3 regions of the Nocardioides sp. cx-169 genome follow, and region 1 is predicted to be linked to each of the others. Evidence: predicted binding sites of a transcription regulator. Region 1 holds the regulator's gene; each other region holds the start of a gene.
What was found. Region 1 encodes LexA, which represses DNA repair genes until DNA is damaged. Its sites were predicted from a motif close to TCGAACANNTGTTCGA; they were not measured.

Region 1 (7,382 bases):
GGCGCGGCGCTCGCAGCGCCACGTCGAGGGCCCCCAGGCCGACGACCTCGCCGACGCGGCCGGTGCCCTGCGCGACGCGACGGCCGAGGCGCGCCCCGGTCGCTTCGAGCGGGTGCCCGAGGAGCTGGCCGACGCGCTGGTGCTCGTGCGCGACGCGGCGCGGGCCTGCCTGTCGGCGTACCCGAAGAGCGACGGCGACGGCGACGCCGACGCCGGGCGCACCCAGGCGCGCGGGTCCGTGCAGGACGTCTTCGCCACCGCCGAGCGCATGGCCGCCGGCTCCGACGCCGACGTCCTCTGGCTCGCCGAGGGCACCGAGCGCATCCCGCCGCGGCTCTGCGTCGCGCCGCTGCAGGTGTGGGGGCAGATGCGCGACAAGCTGCTCACCGACAAGACCGTGGTGATGACGTCGGCCACGCTCATGCTCGGCGGCGACTTCTCCGCGCTGGCCTCGAGCGTGGGACTCAAGCCCTCGGAGCGGCTCCTGGACGGTGCCACCGTCGGTGGCGGCAAGGGGGCGCTGCCGTGGGTGGGCATCGACGTCGGCTCGCCGTTCGACTACGGCCAGCAGGCGATCCTGTACGTCGCGCGGCACCTACCCCCGCCTGGGCGAGACGGGCTGGTCAAGGCTCAGCTCGACGAGATCTGCGAGCTCGTCGACGCCGCCGACGGCCGCACCCTCGGGCTGTTCTCCAGCCGGCGGGCGGCCGAGGCCGCCGCCGAGCACGTCCGCGAGCGGCTGCCGCACCTGACCACCCTCGCCCAGGGCGACGCCCAGCTCCCCGAGCTCGCCAAGCAGTTCGTCGGCGACCCGCACACCTGCCTCTTCGGCACCCTCAGCCTCTGGCAGGGCCTGGACGTGCCCGGCGAGACCTGCCAGCTCGTGCTGATCGACCGGATCCCGTTCCCGCGGCCCGACGACCCGCTGATGAGCGCGCGCCAGAAGGCCGCCGACGCGGCCGGAGGCAACGGGTTCATGCAGGTCGCCGCCACGCACGCCGCGCTGCTGCTGGCCCAGGGCGCGGGCCGCCTGATCCGCACCACCGACGACCGGGGTGTCGTCGCGGTGCTCGACCCGCGCCTGGCGACGGCCCGCTATGGCGGCTTCCTCAAGGCCAGCCTGCCGCCGATGTGGACCACCACCGACCCGGCGCTGGTCCGCAAGGCGCTGCAGCGCCTGGCGAAGGCGGAGGCCGGCTCCTAGACCCGGACGACGCCGTCCCAGCCCCCGCGCCGGATCGTCAGCCGGCGCTCACCGCCGGCTACTTGACGGCGCGGAAGGTGACGCGCTGCTGCAGACGGTCGTCCTTGGCGACGCCCTGGCAGGAGAAGTACGTCTGCTTCCAGCAGGCGAAGCGGCCGCTGGCGTTGGCGAGGGTCACCTCGGCCCAGGAGACCTTGCCCCGGGCGAAGGCGACGGCCTTGCGGCCGTCGCCCTGCTTGTTCAGCTTGACGGTGGTGACTCGCTGGGTGCCGTTCTTGAGGTAGAGGGTGATGACCGCCTGGGAGCCGCGGTAGGTCGGGGCCATGTCGAGGGAGACCCGCAGCTTCCACTTCGGACCCTTGAGCGCCCGACCCGGGGTGACCCGGTAGGTGGCGGAGCTGAGGTGGCTCAGCCGCACCTGGCGGGTGACCTGACGCTTCGCGAGCTGGACCTTGCCGGCGAGCGGCGCCTTGCGGTAGCCCGCGCCCTCCGAGTAGGTCTTGACCGGGCGGCGGTTGGCCGCGGAGAAGGCGGTGAAGATCTTCTCAGGCGTCGTCTTGCGGGCGCGCAGCACGCTGGAGACCGCCTGCCAGGAGTACTGGTCCTTGCGGGCCGACCCACTGCCGTCGGCGCGACGGACGATGTCACGCACGATCGTGGGCAGGCCGCCCTGGCTGGCAGGGAAGCGCTCGCCGAGGTAGCGGAAGAAGATCCAGACCCCGTAGTGATAGCCGGTGGCGGGGTCGAACTGGTCCATCGACTTGCGCGGCTGGCGCAGGGGGCTCGCAGCGAGGTACTGGCGGTTGTCGTCGACGCTGTCGTACAGCTCGTCCTCGACCCAGGCGGCCGTGGCCTCGAGCAGCCAGCCGTCCTCGGCGAAGTCGTAGGCGTACTGGACGGCGTGGAAGTACTCGTGGGCGATCGTCACCTGGAGGTTCTCGAGCGGGGTGTTGGTCGGGAACTCCGAGGCCTGGTAGTCGTTGTCGACCACGCAGTAGGCGTAGCGGTCCCACGGGGCCTTGAACGGCCTCTTCTCGTCGGTGGTGCAGTAGCCGTAGAGGCGGCGGTCGCCGATGTTGGCGATGTAGATGTCGGGCAGGCTGTTACCGCCCTTGCCCGCGTCGGGCTTCGGCGCCTTGTAGCCGGCGGCGACGTAGCGCCTGTGCACGGCGGTGGCGGTGTCGAGCGTGGTCTGGGCGTACCCCGCGGTCGTGGCCTCGGGACCGCTCTGGACCCAGTGGACGCAGACCACGTCGGAGCACCTACTGGACACCGGGTTGTTGCCGTAGCTGTCCTCGTCCTTGCCGCCCGTGGGACGCGCGAGCACCCGCTGTGCGGCGACGCGGTCACCCGCGTCGAGCTCGTCGAGACGCAGGGCGAGGTCGCGCAGTGCGAGCGTGGCGTCGCCGCGGAGCGAGCCGTCGAGGACCCGCTGTGCCCGGGTGAGGGCGCGCTCGGCGGCGCTCGGGGTGGCGCCAGCAGCCTTGCCGGGCCCGGTGGTGTCGGGTCGCGCGGTGGCGCTGGGCGCGCTCAGCAGCGTGGCGAGCAGCCCGACGAGGGCGAGGAGGGCGAGGAGGGGCAGGGGTGCTCGGCGAGCGCGGAAGGGGGGCACCCTGGCGACCCTACATGCGGCGCAGGACCGCGGTGACCTTGCCGAGGATGGTCGCGTGGGTCCCGTCGATCGGCTCGAACGCCTCGTTGTGCGGCAGCAGCCAGACCTGACCGTCCTTGCGCTGGAAGGTCTTGACGGTGGCCTCCCCGTCGATCAGCGCGGCCACGATCTCGCCGTTCTGGGCGGTCTGCTCGCGCTTGATCACGACGTAGTCGCCGTGACAGATCGCGGCGTCGATCATCGACTCCCCGGACACCTCGAGCAGGAACAGCTCGCCCTCGCCGACCAGCTGGCGGGGCAACGGGAACACGTCGGTGAAGGTCTCCTCGGCCAGGATCGGGCCGCCGGCCGCGATCCGGCCCAGCAGCGGCACGTTGGTCGGCGCCGGAACGACGTCACCGATCCCGGTCTCGTCGTAGGAGGACTCCTCGGCGCTGCTCATCGAGCGCCGGGCCGCCATCACCTCGGGCAGGAAGACCTCGAGCGCGCGCGGCCGGTTGGGGTCGCGCTTGAGGAAGCCCTTCTCCTCCAGCGTCTTGAGCTGGTGGGCCACGCTCGAGCTGCTGGTCAGGCCGACCGCCTGGCCGATCTCGCGCATGCTGGGCGGGTAGCCCCGCCGCTCGATGCTGTCCTTGATCGTCGCCAGGACACGCAGCTGTCGCGGGGTGAGCCCCGTGGCGTCCGGGGGTCCGTCGGGCAGCTCGGAGACAGTCTTCTTGGCCATGGGGTCGAGGGTCCCACCAAACCCGGAGTTGTTCAAACACCTGTTCGAACGGCGTGTCGCATCGAGACGTTCGAACAATTGTTCGGCTGAGGTCTTGATTTCATTCGAACAGGTGCTCTACTGTCGATCGTGTGTTCGATCGAACGTGTGATCGGACATGTGATCGGAACCGTCTCGCGGGTCACTGTCGGTGGCTGACGTTAGACATGAGCTCCACGCAAGACCCGAGGCTGACCGCCACTTCCCCAGGAGGTCCTGATGAGCACGATGACCCTGTCTCCCGCACCATCTCCGGCACTGGCTCGCGCCCCGCGCACCCGGCCCCGACGAGACGGCGGGCGCAGCGCCCTGCGGCTGACCCGCCGCGGCCGCCTGGTGGTCCTCCTGCTCGCCCTGGCGGTCGTCCTGACCGTCGGCTTCACGCTCGCGTCCGGCTCGGTGGCCACCGAGCGCCCCGGCACCCCGGAGCCCACCCGAGTGGTCATGGTCGGCGCCGGCGAGACGCTGTGGGACCTCGCGGCCGACCTCGCCCCCGACGGCGACACTCGCGCGATGATGGACGAGATCACGCGGCTCAACGCCCTCGACTCGAGCATGGTCTCGGTCGGCCAGGAGCTGGTGGTCCCCGCCGACTAGCGCCACACAGACGTCGTCAGCCGCCTCGACCCCGGCTGACGAACCGGGGAAGACAGGGGGCGGGACCACACCAGTGGTCCCGCCCCCTGCGGCGTTCTACCGCGCGGCGCGCCGCCCGCCGGGGCTCGCCGGCGGGCCCGACTCGACCGGGGCCTTGGGCGTCCGGGGCGGCGGGGGCTGGGTGATGCCGAGCGCCCGGAGCAGGCGCGCCACCAGGATCAGTCCGAGGAAGAGGCAGGCCACGGCTCCTGCCGACGCCAGCCCGAGGAAGAGCCAAGCCTGCTCGTCGCCCCCGCGGGCCTTGCCGCCGAAGTCGATGGCGGCGTACACGAGGTAGCCCCAGGCCAGGACGCTGAGCGTCACGGCCAGGGCGTAGCCGAGCAGTGCGGGGCGGAATCCGCGCTTGGGCTTGCTGCCCCGGCGCGACCCGGCGCGCTTTCCCTGGCTCACGCGGGCCATTGTGACTGATGCCCGGCCGCCGTCCTACCTGGCCCGCCGTCGGCCCGTCGTCAGCGCGCCGTCTGCCCTGGGCGCGCAGTGGGCACCGGGCGACATGGAGGTACTCCCTGACATCGTCGGCTCCGACCCGGTCGTCGTCTTCTGCGGCCTGGCCGGCGCCGCGAGCACCAAGACCCGCGAGCACTACTACGCCTCGCCCGGCAACAGCTTCTGGCAGTCGTTGCACCTCAGTGGCATGTCCCCGCGCCTGCTGCGACCCGAGGAGGACCACGCGGTCGTCGAGCTGGGCCTCGGCCTCACCGACCTGGTCGGCCACTGGGACCCGCGCTGGGTGGAGATCGACGAGCTCGTCGACAAGGTCGAGCGCTGGGCGCCGGAGTGGCTGGCGTTCACCTCCAAGGGCGTGGCGCACGAGGCCGCACGGGCGCTCGGCCGCGCCCGGCCCGGGCTGGGCATGGCCGACTGGTACCTCGGGCCCGCGCAGGTCTTCGTCCTGCCGGGGACCAGCGGGGCCAACCAGCGCAAGGACTACGACGGACGTCCCACCCGGATCGCCTGGTGGCGCGACCTCGCCGCCCTCGCGGAGCTGCCGACACGCGCGTGAGCCGAGCCTGGTCGGGACTTCTCAGGGCCGGGGCACCCGCGCTGACCTGCGGGAACATCGCCGGAGTGTGTTGGCTCCCGGCAATTGCGCGGACCCACTTGCGTGCCCCGGCGCCCGGGGCGTACGCTTCCACAACATCTAGTAGTTACAACGATGTAGTTATCCACATCTAGTGCACAGGCCGAGGGGTCCCAGCACACAGCCAGACCGGGATGACTCACAGTCCGGCGCTTGTTATCCACAGTGAACCGCCCGTTTTCCACAGGTCAGACCCGCGAGAGGAGGCCCCGATGCACTGCCCGTACTGCCGCAACACCGACACCCGGGTCCTGGACTCGCGAGTCTCCGACGACGGCTCCTCGATCCGCCGCCGGCGCACCTGCTCCGCCGAGGGCGGGGGCTGCGGCAAGCGCTTCACGACCGTGGAGCAGATGCAGCTCACCGTGCTCAAGCGCTCCGGCGCCACCGAGCCGTTCACCCGCGACAAGGCGATCTCCGGCGTCCGCAAGGCGTGCAAGGGTCGTCCCGTCACCGAGGACGCGCTGGCCCGCCTGGGCCAGGCCGTGGAGGACGCCCTGCGTCTGTCCGGTGCCGCCGAGATCCCGGCTCACGAGGTCGGGCTCGCCATCCTGCAGCCCCTGCGCGAGCTCGACGAGGTGGCCTACCTCCGCTTCGCGAGCGTCTACCGCGCCTTCGAGTCGGCCGACGACTTCGAGGACGAGATCGCGAGTCTGCGGGCCGAGCGAGCCGTCCCGGACTCCCCGGCCGAGCTCGCCCATTCAGCCCCCAGCGGCTGACCAAGATCCGCCCGGCAGGTCGTGGGGAAGCGGCCTGCCGGGCGCACCAATTCGAGCGCCCCAACTCGAGGAGTCGAGCCCGTCGAGGCTGTCGGCGCTCCCCGCAACAATCGATGCAGCACCCAGGAAGCACGAGGAGAACCATGACCGAGACCGTCAGCGGCACGAGCAGGGGTGCGGGCGACGCCGTCGCCGGCAAGCGCCTCACCCTGGAGCGCGTCTTCAGCACCGAGGGTGTCCACCCCTACGACGAGCTCACCTGGGAGCGCCGTGACGTCGTCCAGACCAACTGGAAGACCGGCGCCACGGTCTTCGAGCAGCGCGGGGTGGAGTACCCCGACTTCTGGTCGGTCAACGCCAGCACGATCGTCACGACCAAGTACTTCCGCGGCGCCGTGGGCTCCGAGGCCCGCGAGTGGAGCCTCAAGCAGCTCGTCGACCGGATCGTGAAGACCTACACCAAGGCCGGGCTCGAGCACGGCTACTTCGCCACCGACGCCGACGCGGAGATCTTCGAGCACGAGCTGACCTGGCTGCTCGTGCACCAGTACTTCTCCTTCAACTCCCCGGTCTGGTTCAACGTCGGCACGGCGTCCCCGCAGCAGGTCTCGGCCTGCTTCATCCTCTCGGTCGACGACTCGATGGACTCGATCCTCAACTGGTACAAGGAGGAGGGCTTCATCTTCAAGGGCGGCTCCGGTGCCGGCCTCAACCTCTCGCGCATCCGCTCCTCCAAGGAGCTGCTCTCCTCCGGCGGCACGGCCTCCGGCCCTGTCTCCTTCATGCGCGGCGCCGACGCCTCCGCGGGCACCATCAAGTCCGGGGGCGCCACGCGCCGCGCGGCCAAGATGGTCGTCCTCGACGTCGACCACCCCGACATCGTGGAGTTCGTCGAGACCAAGGCGCGTGAGGAGGACAAGATCCGCGCCCTGCGCGACGCCGGGTTCGACATGGACCTGGGCGGTGCCGACATCACCTCGGTCCAGTACCAGAACGCCAACAACTCGGTGCGCGTCAGCGACGAGTTCATGCGCGCCGTCGAGGACGGCACGGACTTCGCGCTGCGCGGCCGCAAGAACGGCGAGGTCATCGAGATGATCGACGCCCGCGAGCTGTTCACCAAGATCTCCAAGGCCGCGTGGGAGTGCGCCGACCCCGGCCTTCAGTACGACGACACGATCAACGACTGGCACACCAACCCCGAGACGGGGCGCATCACCGCGTCCAACCCGTGCTCGGAGTACATGTCGCTCGACAACTCCTCGTGCAACCTGGCCTCGCTCAACCTGCTGAAGTTCCTCAAGGACGACGACACCTTCGACGCGCCGCTGTTCGCGAAGGCCGTC
Region 2 (7,382 bases), on a different contig from region 1:
GCGCAGGCGGTGGGCCTCGCGCCAGAGCATGCCGTCCTCGGCCGTCTCGGGGCTCCAGAACGACATGCCCATGGAGCGCATCGCCTCCTGGGCGCCCGGCGCGGTGGCGTCGGCGAACCGCTCCTCGACCAGCTCGTCGGTGACCAGCGACTGGTCGACGACCATGGTGGAGATGAAGGCGCGCAGCGCCTCGCGGGTGGGGCTCGCGCCGAAGTCCATGAGCCGCTGGACGCCTTCGGTGGGGTCGGCGTGGAACAGGTTGAGCGAGAGGCCGCCCGGGCCCATCAGCACCAGGCGCCCGACCCGGTCGGGGTAGGTGAGCGTGAGGCGCATCGCCGTACCGCCGCCGAGGCTGTTGCCCAGCAGGTGCACGCGCTCGATGCCCAGCTCGTCGAGCAGCGCCACCACGTGGTCGGCCGCGTGGCGGTAGAAGTTGCCGACCACCGGCGGTTTGTCGGAGCCGCCGAAGCCTGGCTGGTCGACCAGCAAGGTGCGGAACTTCGCCGCGAAGCCCGGGAGCGCGGAGCCGAAGTTGGACCACGCGCTCGCGCCCGGCCCCCCGCCGTGCAGCATGACCAGCGGCAGGCCGCCGCCGACCGCGGTGGGCTCGCCGGCCTCGTAGTAGTTGAGCGTGATCTCGCGGGCCTTCGCCGAGCGGCGGGTGGCTCCCTGGGAGTGCTGGCTCATGGGTCAGTACATCCCCGGGTCGACCTGGTGGCCGAACTCGTGCGCCCCGAACATCTGCAGCGCGCGCTCGGGGTCGTTGGCGGCGTGCACCCGGCCGGCGTGCGCGTCGCGCCAAGCCCGCTGCAGATGGGTGCCCTGGGCCAGGGCTCGTCCGCCCGAGGCCTCGAAGAGCGCGTCGATCGCGTCGATCGCCCGCTGGCTGCCGATCACCTGGTCCCGGCGGACCTTCAGGCGCAGGCCGAGCGGGATCTTCTCGCCCCGCTCGACGTGGGCCATCTCCTCGCGGATGTTGTGGGTCAGCAGCGCCCAGGCGGCGTCGATCTCCGAGGAGGCGCGGGCGATGCGGACCATGGCGAAGGGGTCCTTCGACGCCTTCTCCCCGAGGTACGCCGCCCGGCTGCGGGCCCGCTGCATCTCCACGTGCTCGGCGTAGGCGCCCATCGCCATGCCGATGATCGGGGTGGTGATCGTGCCGGTGAAGATCGAGTGGAAGGGCAGCTTGTAGAGGCCCGCGGTGTTCTGCTCCTGACCGGGACCCCGGCACTGGCCGGTGTCGCTCATGCTGAGCGTGAACGCCTCGGGGATGAACTGGTCCTCGACAAGGATGTCGTTGGACCCCGTGCCGCTCAGCCCGACCATGTGCCACACGTCGACGATCTTGTACTTCTCGCGCGGCACCATGAAGGTCTTGAAGTCGGTGACGTCGCCCCGCTCGTTGTGGACCAGGCCCCCCAGCAGCACCCAGGAGCAGTGGTCGCAGCCCGACGAGAAGCTCCACTTGCCGGACAGGAGGTAGCCGCCGTCGGTGACGGTGGCCTTGCCGGTGGGCGCGTACGACGAGCTCAGCCGGGTGCTCGTGTCCTCGCCCCACACGGCCTGCTGGGCCTCGTCGGCGAACAGCGCGACCTGCCAGGGGTGGACGCCGACGACGCTGGAGACCCAGCCGGTCGACCCGCAGGCGCTGGCGATGTCGCGCACCGCCGTGTAGAAGGTCACGGGGTCCGCCTCGAAGCCGTCGAAGCGCTTCGGCTGGAGCAGCCGGAAGAACCCGGTCTCCTCCAGCTCCTTGACCGAGGCCTCCGGCACGACGCGCAGCCGTTCCGCCTCGTCGGCGCGCTCCCGGAAGCTGGGGAGCAGGTCACGGACAGCGTCGAGCACAGCCTGGGACATCGAGAGCTCCTGTCATGGTGGGACAGGGTCAATACTAGAACACGTTCTCGTTTTGGTCGATATCGACCGCGGCGAGCTCAGGGGCGTCCGCGGAACGTGGCGGCGGCCTCCTCGAGCCGGGCGACATAGGCCGGCCAGTCGTCGGCGCCGGACATGCTCTGGTCGCCCGGATGCCGGCCGGCACGTCCGTCGACCGTCTCCCGCAGGATGCCACCGCGTGGACCTGGCAGCGAGCCACGGCAATACTGCGGTGATGTGGAGCCAGGACTTCGAGGGCCCGGCCGGTGCGGCGCCCGACCCGCGGGTGTGGGGCCACGAGCTCGGCGGCGGGGGCTGGGGGGACGCGCAGTGGCAGGTCTACACCGACGATCCCGGCAACGCCGCGCTCGACGGCGTCGGACACCTCGCGATCACGGCTCGACGCGAGCCCGACGGGACCATCACCTCGGCCCGCCTGACCACGCACCGCCGCTTCGCCACGACCTACGGCCGCGTCGAGGCGCGGATCAAGGTCCCCGAGGGGCGCGGCAGCTGGCCGGCGTTCTGGATGCTCGGCGAGGACCTGGACGACGTCGGGTGGCCGGCGTGCGGCGAGATCGACGTGATGGAGCACGTCGGCGCCCAGCCGCACCTGTGCCACGGGACCGCGCACGGCCCGGGCTACAGCGGCCTCGCCGGGGGTCTGGGTGGTGCGGTCGACGCGGGCACGGACCTGTCCCAGGACTTCCACGAGTACGCCGTCACCTGGGGCGAGCACGGCATCGTGTGGTCACTCGACAATCACGAGTACCACCGGGTGACACCGGCCGACGTCCCGGCTCCCTGGCCGTTCGACCATCCCTTCCACCTCGTGCTCAACCTCGCGATCGGCGGCGACTGGCCCGGCAATGAAACCGAGGACCCCACGCTTCCGGCCGTACTGCTGGTCGACCACGTGCGGGTCCACCCGCACTAGCGGCCCGGACCCGAGGCCCGGCCATCGACCATCCCGTCGACAGTCCGCCGCGGCGAGGGCTACTCCCCCGGCGGCGGGTCCGGGTGGGGTCCGGGCTGGTTCGTGTCCGGCTCCTCGCCGTCCGGGGTCGGCGGCTCGGCGTCCTGGTCGTGCTCGTGAGCGGGGTCAGTGGTCATGGGGACCGGTACCCGGGCTCGTCCGATCCACGTCCGCCGATGGAAGCGAACCCGACCGTCGGCGAGCCGGTCGACGCGGTAGCCGTGGTCATGCGCACGATGGTGGTGGAACGAGCAGAGCAGGTCTGCCTGCGCCAGGTCGGTCCGACCGCCTGCGGACCAGGGCTCGCCGCCATGATGGGCCTCGCACCAGGAGGAGGGGATGTCACAACCCTCGGCGCGGCAGGTCGGTTGCAGTACGGCGAGCGCCTTGCGCTGCGCGGGCGAGTAGAGGCGGCGCGCCCTACCCAAGTCGAGCACCTGGCGCTCACCGCCGAGGACGACGGGGATGATGCTCGCGGTGCACGCGAGCCGGCGGGCCTCGGCCGCCGAGATGGGCTCGTCGCCGACGAGCGCCACGCCCAGCCCGCCCATGAGCGTCTGGAGGTCGATCGTCACCAGCACCGTCGTCGCGTCGCCGCCGTGGACCGGCATCCGCGCGGGGTCCACCGCCTCGAGGAAGGCACCGAAGGCATGGCCCAGCTTCTGGTCGTGGGGTCGCCGGTCGCCCGGGGGGCTCTTGCGCTCCCGGCGCGGCGAGGTGAAGGCGTTGAGGTAGGTCAGCAGCCGGGCACAGATCCGGTCGGAGACCCGGATGTGGATGTCGGTCGTGCCGTCACCGGTCTTGCGGGTCCTCAGGAAGGTGCGCCGGCGGGCCTGCCTCTCCTCCTTCTCGAGCTGGCGCTCCTCGATCCCGTCGCTGACCTCCGGCGCCACGACCTCCAGCACCCGGCGCCCCAGCACCCGCAGCACATCGGGCGCGAACTGGGCAGCCTCGGCGACCAACCGCTCCTCCGCCGCCGTCCGGACCGCCGCGTCGACCTCCTCGGGCAGCGCCTCGACGGCACTGACCACCACCGAGGCCTGGGCGAGGTTGAGCGCTCCCTGGCGCAGCGCGTCGGCCGTCGTCGAGTGCTGCGTCAACGTCTTCGCGAGCCGCAGCCGACGCCGGCACTCCCCCCGGTCACGGCGTCCTCGGTGCGCCAGCCAGGCGGCCGCGTCGCGGGCTCCGTCGCGCTCCGCGACGTCGTCGGCGTTGGCCAGCACGCGCATCCGCAGCTCCTCGGCCCCGTCGATGGCCGAGCTGAGCCCCAGCAGGGCTGCGGCCTTGTCGTCCGTCGACATGTACATCGGGTCGACACCGGCCGTCTCGTCCAGCGCCCGGGTGAGCGCGTCCACCGCGGCGAGCACTGGATGCTGCGGGACTTCGGTCTGAGACATGGAGGCACCTGGAGATCGACGGCCGCCCGGGGACCCACCCACCGGGACTCACGAGAACGTCGATGCCAGCGCGTCGCGTAACGAGCTCCACCGAAGCGGAGGACTACTGCATCTACACCTATTAGAGCGTGTGTTCGAAACAATGTCAAGCGCCGATCCGCCCTGGCTCAGTCGCACCTGTCAGCGCGCTTCACTCTTTCCCACTGCGGCACATCGCAGCGATGGGCGTCGTTGTCGTGTGGCCGGGTCTGTCGATGTGCCGGTGCGAACGTGCGGGTCACCGCTTCATCGGCGCGGATGAGGCTCGCCCGCGCCGTCGGCGCCGTTCCTATGAGGGCTCGACGGGTAGCCAGAGTTCGCCGGTGGCGGTCCCGGCTTCGGCATCGAAGGCGAGGATGGCGACGATCTCGGGTCCGGGGCGCAGCCGCCACGGCTGCGACGGGAACCAGGTGGTCGAGGTCGCTGCCCAGGCCTCCTGCAGGGCTTGCGGGTGCGGGCCCTCGGTTCGGAAGACTGCCCACGTCCCGGCTGGCACCTGGATGACGTCGAGGCCCTCGGGTGCGGCGGCTGTGGTGGCCACCCCGTGCAGGTAGGTGAGCTCGCTCCCCTCGGTCCGGTCAGGGTCGAGGTCGTCGCTGACGGCGAGCACCCCTGACGGCTCGGTGTCGTTCAGGCTCTTCAGCCGCTTGATCTCCTCGACCGCGATGCTGGCGACGTGATCGGCGATGTGCGGATTGATGCCCTCGTGGATCAGGGGCACACGCGTGGCGTAGCCGATGAGGCGGACGGCGGGCAGGCTGGTGATGCGGGTGTCCATCGGGACGCTCCCTTCAACGGTCAGGTGGAACCTGATCCGTGGTTGTGTGCGCAAGGGGCCCCCATCACGCCGTGCGTCGCTCGGACCGACGCCGTGCACAGCACGGAACGCTCGCCCGAACGCCTCGGTCGAGCCGTAGCCGTACCGGACCGCGACCGTGAGCAGGTCATCATTCGTGGTCACGAGGTCCGAGGCGGCCAAGGACATCCGGCGCCGGCGTACGTACTCCGACAACGGCATCCCTGCCAGCGATGCGAACATCCGCCGCAAGTGGTGCTCTGTGGTGCCCGTGCGCGTGGCGGTGCCTGACGCATCCACCGGAGCGGACGGGTCGGTCACCAGGTGTGACTCCACGTCGTCCACGGCGAGGTTGAGAACGGCGATCATCTGGGCCCCTCCTTTCGCCTCCCAGCCTGCGGCCCCTGAACGCTCGGGACCCGATTATTGCGGTCCGATGCCATCAGCAACCCGCGAGGAACCGCACGCCGAGGCGAGAAGAGCAGACACGCAGATATGTCGCTTCACGGGCCTCCCGGCCATGCCTGGTCCGGCCGGCCCGAGACGTGCGTCATCGCGCCGCATTGTCCTGCTCTGCCTTGAGCATCAGGGCGATGTCGATGAGCTGGTCCTCCTGGCCGCCGATGAGCTTGCGGCGGCCGGCCTCAAGCAGAATCTTGGCGCCGGAGACGCCGTAGCGCTCCGCAGCGTTGCCGGCGTGCTTGAGGAAGGAGGAGTAGACGCCGGCATAGCCCATCATCAGCGTCATCCGGTCGAGTTGGCACTCCTCGGGCATGGCCGGCTTGATGACGTCCTCCGAGGCATCGACGATGGTGAGGAAGTCGATGCCGGTCCTCCAGCCGAGCTTGTCGCAGACACCGACGAAGGCCTCGAGCGGGGTGTTGCCGGCGCCGGCGCCGAAGCGGCGTACCGAGCCGTCGATCTGGGTGGCGCCGGCGCGGACGGCGATGACGGTGTTGGCTACCCCGAGGCCGAGGTTCTCGTGGCCGTGGAAGCCCACGGTCGCCTCTCCCCCGACCTCGGCGACGACGGCCGCGACCCGGTCGGCGGTCTGCTCCATGACGAGCGCGCCGGCGGAGTCGACGACGTAGACGCACTGGTTGCCGGCGTCGACCATGATCCGGGCCTGTCTGGCCAGGACCTCGGGGGGCTGGGTGTGGCTCATCATCAGGAAGCCGACCGTCTCCAGGCCGAGCTCGCGAGCCAGGCCGAAGTGCTGGATCGAGGTGTCGGCCTCGGTGCAGTGGGTGGCGATGCGACAGATCTGGCCGCCGTTGTCCTGGGCGGCGCGGATGTCGTCCTTGGTGCCGACGCCCGGCAGCATCAGGAACGCGATCTTGGCGCGCTTGGCCGTCTCGGCCGCGATCCTGATCAGCTCCTGCTCGGGCGTGCGGGAGAAGCCGTAGTTGAACGACGAGCCGCCGAGGCCGTCGCCGTGGGTCACCTCGATGACCGGCACCCCGGACTCGTCGAGCGCCTCGACGATGTCGTGCACCTCCTGCGCGGTGAACTGGTGCCGCTTGTGGTGCGAGCCGTCGCGCAGGCAGGTGTCGGTCAGGCGCAGGTCCAGGCCGCTGTCGGGGTCGCTCTGGGCCCAGGTACGGGTGAGGGTGTCACGGTCGTTCATGAGGCCGCCTTTCCGAGACGTGGTCTCGAGGCTCGCTTCGCTCGCACCTCAACCACCGAGGGACCTCGCGATCGCCTCGCCGACGCGGGCGGCGGCGGCGGTCATGATGTCCAGGTTGCCGGCGTACGGCGGGAGGTAGTCGCCGGCGCCCTCCACCTCGACGAAGACGCTGACCTTGGTCTGACCGCGGGTGGCCGGCGACGGGTCGTCGATCTGCGGCTCCTGCAGCAGCCGGTAGCCGGGCACGTACTCCTGCACGGCCTTCTCCATCGCGAACACCGAGGCGACGATCGCGTCGCGGTCGGCGTCGGGGGCTACGGCGCAGTAGATCGTGTCGCGCATGATCATCGGCGGCTCGGCCGGGTTGAGGATGATGATCGCCTTGCCGTGGGCGGCACCGCCGATCGTCTCGACCCCGGCAGCGGTGGTGCGCGTGAACTCGTCGATGTTGGCGCGGGTGCCCGGCCCCGCCGACATGCTCGAGACCGAGGCGACGATCTCGGCGTAGGACACCGCAGCCGCGCGGGAGATGGCCGCGACCATCGGGATCGTAGCCTGGCCGCCGCAGGTGATCATGTTGACGTTCATCGCCCCCAGGTGCTCCTCGCCGTTGACCGGCGGGATGACCGCGGGGCCCACGGCGGCCGGGGTGAGGTCGACCGCGCTGATGCC
Region 3 (7,382 bases), on a different contig from region 1:
CGTCGTCGCCCCCGGCGCCGTCGATGACGTCGTGCCCGCCGAGACCGTCGATGACGTCCGGGCCGCTCGTGCCGGTCAGCTCGTCGCTTCCCGGTGTCCCGAGCATCGTCGGCGAGGCGCAGGGGTCGGTCTCGGCGGCCGCTGTCGACGGCGCTGCCGCGGCCGGAAGCGCGATCAGCGGGAGGGCGACCAGTGCGGCGACGAGTCTCGAGGCGGTCATCGCCGCATGCTACGTCGCGCGAGCGGTCCCGTCAGTCGAAGACGTCGACGTGCACGTGGTCGCGGTGCTCGAGGATCCTGCGGTCGCCGCTGCGCGACGGCGGGTCGTAGTCGCGCCAGCCCTCGTCGTTGCCGGCCCGCCAGATCCGGTCGTCGAAGATGACGGTCTGCACGTCGAGCCGCTGGGCCTGGGCCACCAGGTAGTGCGCGATCGCCCAGCCGCGCTTCTTGTTCTGGGCGCTGATCGGGCGCACGAAGATGTCCACCGCCCGCCCGTCGTAGTGGGCGGATCCCTCCATGTGGCCGTCACGCACCCCGCCGGGCGCGAAGCCGCCCAGCGGGACCTCCCCGAAGACGCCCCGGACCTCCTCGCGCACGTTGTCGGCGCGGGCGGTCAGCCCGGTGTCCACCAGCGCGGGGTCGGTGGCCTCGCTGTCGTCGTCGATGTCGCAGGTGAAGGCGCGACGCGAGTTGCCGGTCAACGCCGAGGCCAGCGCCCGGGCGTCGGCCTCGTGGTCGGCGTACGCCGTGGGGAAGCCGGAGCGCTGCACCTCCTGCGCCGCCGCGGTGATCTCCATCCCCTGGTAGCCGTCGACCTCGACGAGCTCGTCGTAGAACGCGTTGGTCGCGTAGACCGGGTCGAGGATCTCGTCCACGGTGCCCCAGCCCTGGGACGGGCGCTGCTGGAACAGGCCGACGGAGTCCCGGTCGCCGTAGTCGATGTTGTAGAGGTCGGACTCCTGGTAGGCCGTGGCCAGCGCGATCGACGCGGCGCGCGCGGGCAGGCCGCGGCGCACCGAGATGGCGGAGATGAGCGCGGCGTTCTCGGCCTGCTCGACCTCGAGCTCCACGGTGTGCCCGTCGACGGTCACCGAGCAGGTGTCGGCCGCGCCGAGACCGAGCTCGTCGCCCTGCGTGAGCACGCCGTAGCCGACCGCCGCCACGACCCCGACCGCCGCGAGCGCGACGATGGCCGTTCCCCTCCCTCGTCCCATGGGTCCCATTCTCCGGATGGCACCCAAAGGCCGACGGCCGAGGTGTCGCGGGCCATAGGCTCCGACGACGGGAGCCGCGGTGGAGGTGGCGACTCCTGGTGAACACCTCCAGCGGCGCCTGCGCGTCGCACCAACGAAAGAAGGCGCCCCGTGTTGATCCTCATCGTCGTCCTGGTGCTCGTCGTCCTGGTCGTGGGCCTCGTGGTGGTCGGCTTCAACCGGCTGCGCACGGCCGATGTCGGGGCCGAGGAGGCGCTGGGTGGGATCGACGTACGACTGACCCGGCGCGCGGACCTGGTCCCCAACCTGGTCGAGACCGTCAAGGGGTACGCCGCGCACGAGAAGGGCGTCTTCGAGGAGGTCACGGGCGCCCGCGCCGCGGTGCAGACTGCGGCGGCCGGAAACGACGTCGCGGCGAAGGCCGCCGCCGACGCCGCGCTCCAGCAGTCGTTGGTGCGGGTCAACGCCGTCGCCGAGGCCTACCCCGACCTCAAGGCCAACACCAACTTCCTCGAGCTGCAGACGCAGCTCGCCGAGACCGAGGACCAGATATCGTCCGCGCGCCGGGACTACAACGACGCCGTCGCGACGCTCAACAAGCTCGTCCTCACCATCCCGTGGATGTTCCTCACCGGGATCGCCGGCGTGCACAAGCGCGAGTTCTACGACGCCCCCGAGGGCCAGCAGGCCGCGCCCTCCGTCGAGTTCTGAGCGCTGACCCTTCAGAAACTGTCTGACGGGTCAGCGGTTCGTCAGGCGACCTGGGTGAGCTTCTGGAACTCCGCGTCGGTCAGCTCGATGTCGGCGGCGGCGACATTGGACTCGAGGTGGGCGACGCTCGAGGTGCCGGGGATCGGGAGCATCACCGGCGAGCGGCGCAGCAGCCAGGCGAGCGCGAGCTGCGACGGCGTGGCGCCGTGCTCCTGGGCGGCGGTGGCGAGCGGCCCGTCCTCACGTGACAGCTCGCCGGTGGCCAGCGGGAACCACGGGATGAAGCCGATGCCCTGCTCCTCGGCGTACTCCAGCAGCGGCTCGGCGTCGCGCTTGACCAGGTTGTAGAGGTTCTGCACGGTCGCGATCGTGGCGACCTGCTGCGCGGCCTTGGTCTGCTCGACGCTCACCTCGGACAGGCCGATGTGGCGGATCTTCCCCTCTTCCTGCAGCTTCTTGAGCTCACCGACCTGGTCCTCGAGCGGTACGACGGGGTCGATGCGGTGCAGCTGGAAGAGGTCGATCGCCTCGACGCCGAGGTTGCGCAGCGAGAGCTCGGCCTGCTGGCGCAGGTACGCCGGCACCCCGACCGGCGTCCACACGTCCGGCCCCTGGCGGGTCAGGCCGGCCTTGGTCGCGATGACGACGTCGTCGGCGTAGGGGTGCAGCGCCTCCTTGAGCAGTTGCTCGGCGACGACCGGGCCGTAGGAGTCGGCGGTGTCGAAGAAGGTCACGCCGAGCTCGACGGCGCGTCGCAGCACCCGCACCGCCTCGTCGTGGTCCTTCGGAGGTCCCCACACCCCGTCGCCCGTCAGCTGCATGGTGCCGTAGCCGAGGCGCACGACCGGGAGGTCGCCGCCGATCTGGAAGGTGCCGGACGCTGCTGCTGTCGTGGTGGTCATGGTGGGCTGTAACCGGGCCGGGCCCTGAGGTGTTCCCCCCGCGAGGTCAGAACACGTTGAGGGGGCGGAACTGCACCGAGATCCGCGGCCCGGCGTGGGCCACCTTCGGGACGGCGTGCTCCCACGTGCGCTGGCAGCTGCCGCCCATGACCAGCAGGTCGCCGTGGCCCATCTCGATGGAGAGGGAGTCGCCGCCGCCCCGGGGGCGTAGGTGCAGCTTGCGCGGGTCGCCGACCGAGACGATCGCGACCATCGTGTCCTGGCTGCTGCCGCGCCCGATCGTGTCGCCGTGCCAGGCGACGCTGTCGCGGCCGTCGCGGTAGTAGCAGCAGCCGGCCGTGCGGAACGGCTCGCCCAGCTCCGACAGGTAGTGCTCGGAGAGGGCGTCGCGAGCCTCCTCGAGCACGGGATGGGGGAGGGTCTCGCCGATCATGTAGGTGTAGACGAGGCGGGGCACGTCGACGACGCGGTCGTACATCTGACGCCGCTCGGCACGCCACGGCACGCCCTCGACCATCGTCGTGAAGATGTCGTCGGCCTCGGGCACCCAGGAGCGGAGCACGTCCACCCAGGCGCCTCGACCCAGGGCCCGGCGCTCGAGCCCCTCGAAGGACGCGAGCCCGTGCGGCGGCGCCGCGAACAGGGAGGTCTGGAAGTCCATGGGGACACGATACGCGATCCTTCGAACACGCGTTCGATGTCGTGGGTCGTTCCGGCGCGGCCCCGACGAAAGCCTCTGGCGGTCGGCTGGTGCGACGCGAGAGGGTGAGGCCATGACCGACGCCCCCCTCGCCGGTGCTGACGCGACGGCGTCGCGGCCGCCCGCCGCCCGTGTCCAGCACCTCACCAAGACCTACGGCTCCGGACAGGCCATGGTGCGCGCGCTCGACGACGTCAGCCTCGACATCCACGCGGGCGAGTTCACCGCCGTCATGGGGCCCAGCGGCTCGGGCAAGTCGACGCTGATGCACCTGTGCGCGGCGCTGGACACCGCGACCAGCGGCACCGTCGTCATCGGCGACCGCAGCCTGGAGCACCTCTCGGACAAGGAGCTCACCCGGCTCCGGCGCGACGAGATCGGCTTCGTCTTCCAGTCGTTCAACCTGGTGCCGACGCTCACCGCGAAGGAGAACATCCTGCTGCCGCTGTCGATCGCCGGCCGCAAGCCCGACTCGGCCTGGTACGACGAGGTGATCGCGACCGTGGGTCTGGGCGACCGACTCGGTCACAAGCCCAACGAGCTCTCCGGCGGCCAGCAGCAGCGGGTCGCCGTGGCCCGGGCCCTGGTCAGCCGCCCGCGGATCGTCTTCGCCGACGAGCCGACCGGCAACCTGGACTCGCGCTCCGGCGCCGAGGTGCTCGAGCTGCTGCGCAGCAGCGCCGCCGACCACGGGCAGACGGTCGTGATGGTCACCCACGACCCGGTGGCGGCGGCCTACACGAACCGCGTGGTGTTCCTGGCCGACGGCCGCGTGGTCGACGAGCTGCGCCACCCCGACCGCGAGCAGGTCCTCGAGATCATGGCCCGCATGGCCGAGCCGGGGGCCTGAGCGGCATGTGGCGCGCCTCCCTCAAGAGCCTGCTCGGGCGCAAGGTCCGGCTGCTCATGAGCACGTTCGCGATCGTGCTCGGCGTGGCGTTCGTCGCCGGCTCGCTGATCTTCTCCGACACCCTGAGCCGCAGCTTCACCGCGCTCTTCGCCTCCACCGTCGGCGACGTGGTCGTCCGACCGGTCGGCGGTACGACGGCCAGCGGCTCGATCTCCGCGCTCACCCTGCCCGGCTCACTCGTCAAGGAGCTGGGAGAGGTCGACGGGGCGGGCAGGGCCGACGGCAACGTCACCGCGCTGGGCGTCTACGTCGTCGGCGAGGACGGCAAGGTCATCGGCGGCCTCGGCCCACCGGCCCTCGGCGGCAACTACACCACCGCGCCGGCCGCCGGCGGTGAAGGGCTCACGCTGGTCGAGGGCCGCGAGCCGCGGGGCCGCGACGAGATCGTCCTGGACGAGACCACGGCCGAGAACGGCGGCTACGAGGTCGGCGACACCGTGCCGCTGCTGCTGCCACGCGGACTGAGCAAGCTGTCCCCGACCCTGGTGGGCGTGGCCGGCTTCCCCGACGGCGGGTCGTTGAACGGCGCCACCTTGACCATGTTCGACACCCGGACGGCGCAGGAGCTGTTCCTCGACGGCAAGGACGTCTACAACGACGCCTGGGTGACCGCAGAGGACGGCGTCTCCCAGGCGGAGCTGCGCGACGCCGTCGCGAAGGTGCTGCCGGACGAGACCGAGGCGGTCACCGGCGACGAGGCGGCCGACGAGTCGGCCAGCGACCTGCTCGAGGCGATCTCCTTCATCACCACCTTCCTGTTGATCTTCGCCGGGATCGCGCTGGTGGTCGGGTCGTTCCTGATCATCAACACCTTCTCGATCCTGGTCGCGCAGCGCAGCCGCGAGCTGGCGCTGCTGCGGGCGCTCGGCGCCTCGAAGCGCCAGGTCGTGCGCTCGGTCCAGCTCGAGGCGTTCGTGCTCGGGTTGCTGGGGTCCACGCTCGGCCTCGGGTTGGGCGTGCTCCTCGCCATGGGGCTGCGCTCGCTGTTCGCGCAGTTCGGGCTCGACCTCTCCGGTCAGCCGATGATCTTCGGGTGGCGCACTGTGCTCGCGTCCTACCTCGTCGGCGTGCTGGTGACGATGGCGGCGGCCTGGCTCCCGGCCCGCCGTACCTCGCGGATCTCGCCGGTCCAGGCCATGCGCGACGACATCGCGCTGAGCGAGAGCTCGATGACCACCCGCTTCATCCGGGGGGCGGCCCTCGGCGTGGCGGGGCTGGTGGTCCTCGGCCTGGGCCTCTTCTCCGGCCTGCCGTACGGCGGTCAGATGGTCGGCGCGGGGGTGCTGGCGATCCTGCTGGCCGTCGCCGCGATGAGCCCCGTTCTCTCCCGGCCGCTGCTCTCGGCCGCTCGCTCGGTCTATGCGCGGCTGTTCGGCTCGATCGGCAACCTGGCCGGGCAGAACTCCCTGCGCAACCCGCGCCGGACGACCGCGACCGCGTCGGCGCTGATGATCGGCCTGACCCTGGCCTGCACGATGGCGATCGTGGGTGACTCCGCCAAGGCGTCGGTCGACAAGTCGGTGGAGGAGAGCTTCGTCGGCGACTACGTGGTGAGCAACGTCTTCGGGGGCGAGTTCAATCCGGCCATCGCCGACCGCATGGCGCAGCTGGAGGGGGTCGACGCGGTGGTGCGCCAGCGCTACCAGTTCCAGGACTTCGGGGGGCAGGGCATCTCCGCCGTCGACCCGGCCACCGCGGACCGCCTCGAGCTCACCGTCACCGACGGGGACCTGGCCGACTTCGCCGACGGGACCGTGATCGTCCAGGAGTCGCACGCCGAGGACGAGGGCCTCGAGGTGGGCGACGAGGTCGAGGTCGAGACGCCGGCCGGGAAGAGGAGCTGGCCGGTGGTGGCCGTCTACGAGGACAACCCGATCGTCTTCCTGCCGGTCGTGACCACCCTGACCACGATGGAGGAGGCCGGCTACGAGCCCGCCGACAACGCGGTCATCGTCTTCGCCGAGCCGGGCGCCGACGACCTGCAGGCCGGCCTCGACGCGATCGTCGAGGAGCTGCCGATCGTCACCGTCAAGGACCAGGCGGCCTTCGCCGAGGAGCAGCGCGAGCCGATCGACCAGTTCGTGCTGATCATCTTCGCGCTGCTCGGCCTCGCGCTCGTCATCGCGGTCCTCGGGATCGTCAACACCCTGGCGCTGTCGGTGATCGAGCGCACCCGCGAGGTCGGACTGCTGCGCGCGATCGGGGTGTCGCGCTCGCAGCTGCGGTGGATGATCACGCTGGAGTCGGTGGTGATCGCCGTGCTCGGGGCGGTGCTGGGCGTGGTGCTGGGGGTCGGCTTCGGGGTGGCGCTGATGTACGCGCTGCGCGACGAGGGCCTGGAGGTGATCAGCGTGCCGTACGGTCAGCTCGCCGTGTTCCTGGTGCTGTCGGTCGTGATCGGGATGCTGGCGGCGATCTTCCCGGCCCGCCGAGCGGCCAGACTGGACGTGTTGAGGGCGATCGCCACCGAGTAGCGGGTCCCGCCGCAGGTCAGCGCCCTAGTGCCGGATTCGGGGGACGCGAAGGCTCGCCGCGTCCTAGTCTGAACAGGTGGAAGAAGCGCTCCTGGTCGACGGACGGACGCTCAAGCACGTCCAGGTGCGCGAGTACGTCCGGGCCCTCGTCACCGGCTCCGCACCCGGCTCCCCGGCGCCGTCGGAGCGCGAGCTCGTGCACCGCTTCGGGGTCGCGCGGATGACGGTGCGCCAGGCGCTGGACGCGCTGGTCGCCGAGGGCCTGCTGGAGCGGATCCCCGGTCGCGGCACGTTCGTGGCCCGGCCCCGTCAGGCGGTCACCCGGATCTCCGGCTTCACCGAGGAGATGACGCGCCGCGGGCTCCTCGCCGAGTCGCAGACCCTCCTTGCCCGCCGCGAGCAGGCCGGCCCGGGGGTCGCCCGGGCCATCAACGTCTCCGAGGGCGACGCGGTCATCCACTGGCGCCGGCT

Region 2: LRP67_RS13625 (DUF222 domain-containing protein) is a predicted target of LexA. The motif match lies at 4,371-4,386, and genes of this name have one in related genera.
Region 3: LRP67_RS18875 (alpha-ketoglutarate-dependent dioxygenase AlkB) is a predicted target of LexA. The motif match lies at 3,510-3,525, and genes of this name have one in related genera.

Annotation. Positions count from the first base shown of each region.
Region 1 covers NZ_JAJNRO010000001.1:50,562-57,943, reverse strand. Annotated here, with positions in the region: gene LRP67_RS00230 (ATP-dependent DNA helicase) at 1-1,204, shown strand, start outside; gene LRP67_RS00225 (MXAN_6640 family putative metalloprotease) at 1,263-2,816, opposite strand; gene lexA (transcriptional repressor LexA) at 2,827-3,540, opposite strand; gene LRP67_RS00215 (LysM peptidoglycan-binding domain-containing protein) at 3,799-4,176, shown strand; gene LRP67_RS00210 (hypothetical protein) at 4,273-4,626, opposite strand; gene LRP67_RS00205 (mismatch-specific DNA-glycosylase) at 4,637-5,239, shown strand; gene nrdR (transcriptional regulator NrdR) at 5,530-6,036, shown strand; gene LRP67_RS00195 (vitamin B12-dependent ribonucleotide reductase) at 6,180-7,382, shown strand, end outside.
Region 2 covers NZ_JAJNRO010000009.1:70,681-78,062, reverse strand. Annotated here, with positions in the region: gene hsaD (4,5:9,10-diseco-3-hydroxy-5,9,17-trioxoandrosta-1(10),2-diene-4-oate hydrolase) at 1-687, opposite strand, end outside; gene hsaA (3-hydroxy-9,10-secoandrosta-1,3,5(10)-triene-9,17-dione monooxygenase oxygenase subunit) at 691-1,857, opposite strand; gene LRP67_RS13630 (family 16 glycosylhydrolase) at 2,075-2,812, shown strand; gene LRP67_RS13625 (DUF222 domain-containing protein) at 2,872-4,248, opposite strand; gene LRP67_RS13620 (GyrI-like domain-containing protein) at 4,577-5,428, opposite strand; gene dmpG (4-hydroxy-2-oxovalerate aldolase) at 5,634-6,710, opposite strand; gene LRP67_RS13610 (acetaldehyde dehydrogenase (acetylating)) at 6,759-7,382, opposite strand, start outside.
Region 3 covers NZ_JAJNRO010000016.1:68,663-76,044, forward strand. Annotated here, with positions in the region: gene LRP67_RS18855 (calcium-binding protein) at 1-220, opposite strand, end outside; gene LRP67_RS18860 (hypothetical protein) at 252-1,214, opposite strand; gene LRP67_RS18865 (LemA family protein) at 1,365-1,925, shown strand; gene LRP67_RS18870 (aldo/keto reductase) at 1,967-2,827, opposite strand; gene LRP67_RS18875 (alpha-ketoglutarate-dependent dioxygenase AlkB) at 2,874-3,488, opposite strand; gene LRP67_RS18880 (ABC transporter ATP-binding protein) at 3,601-4,377, shown strand; gene LRP67_RS18885 (ABC transporter permease) at 4,383-6,911, shown strand; gene LRP67_RS18890 (GntR family transcriptional regulator) at 6,988-7,382, shown strand, end outside.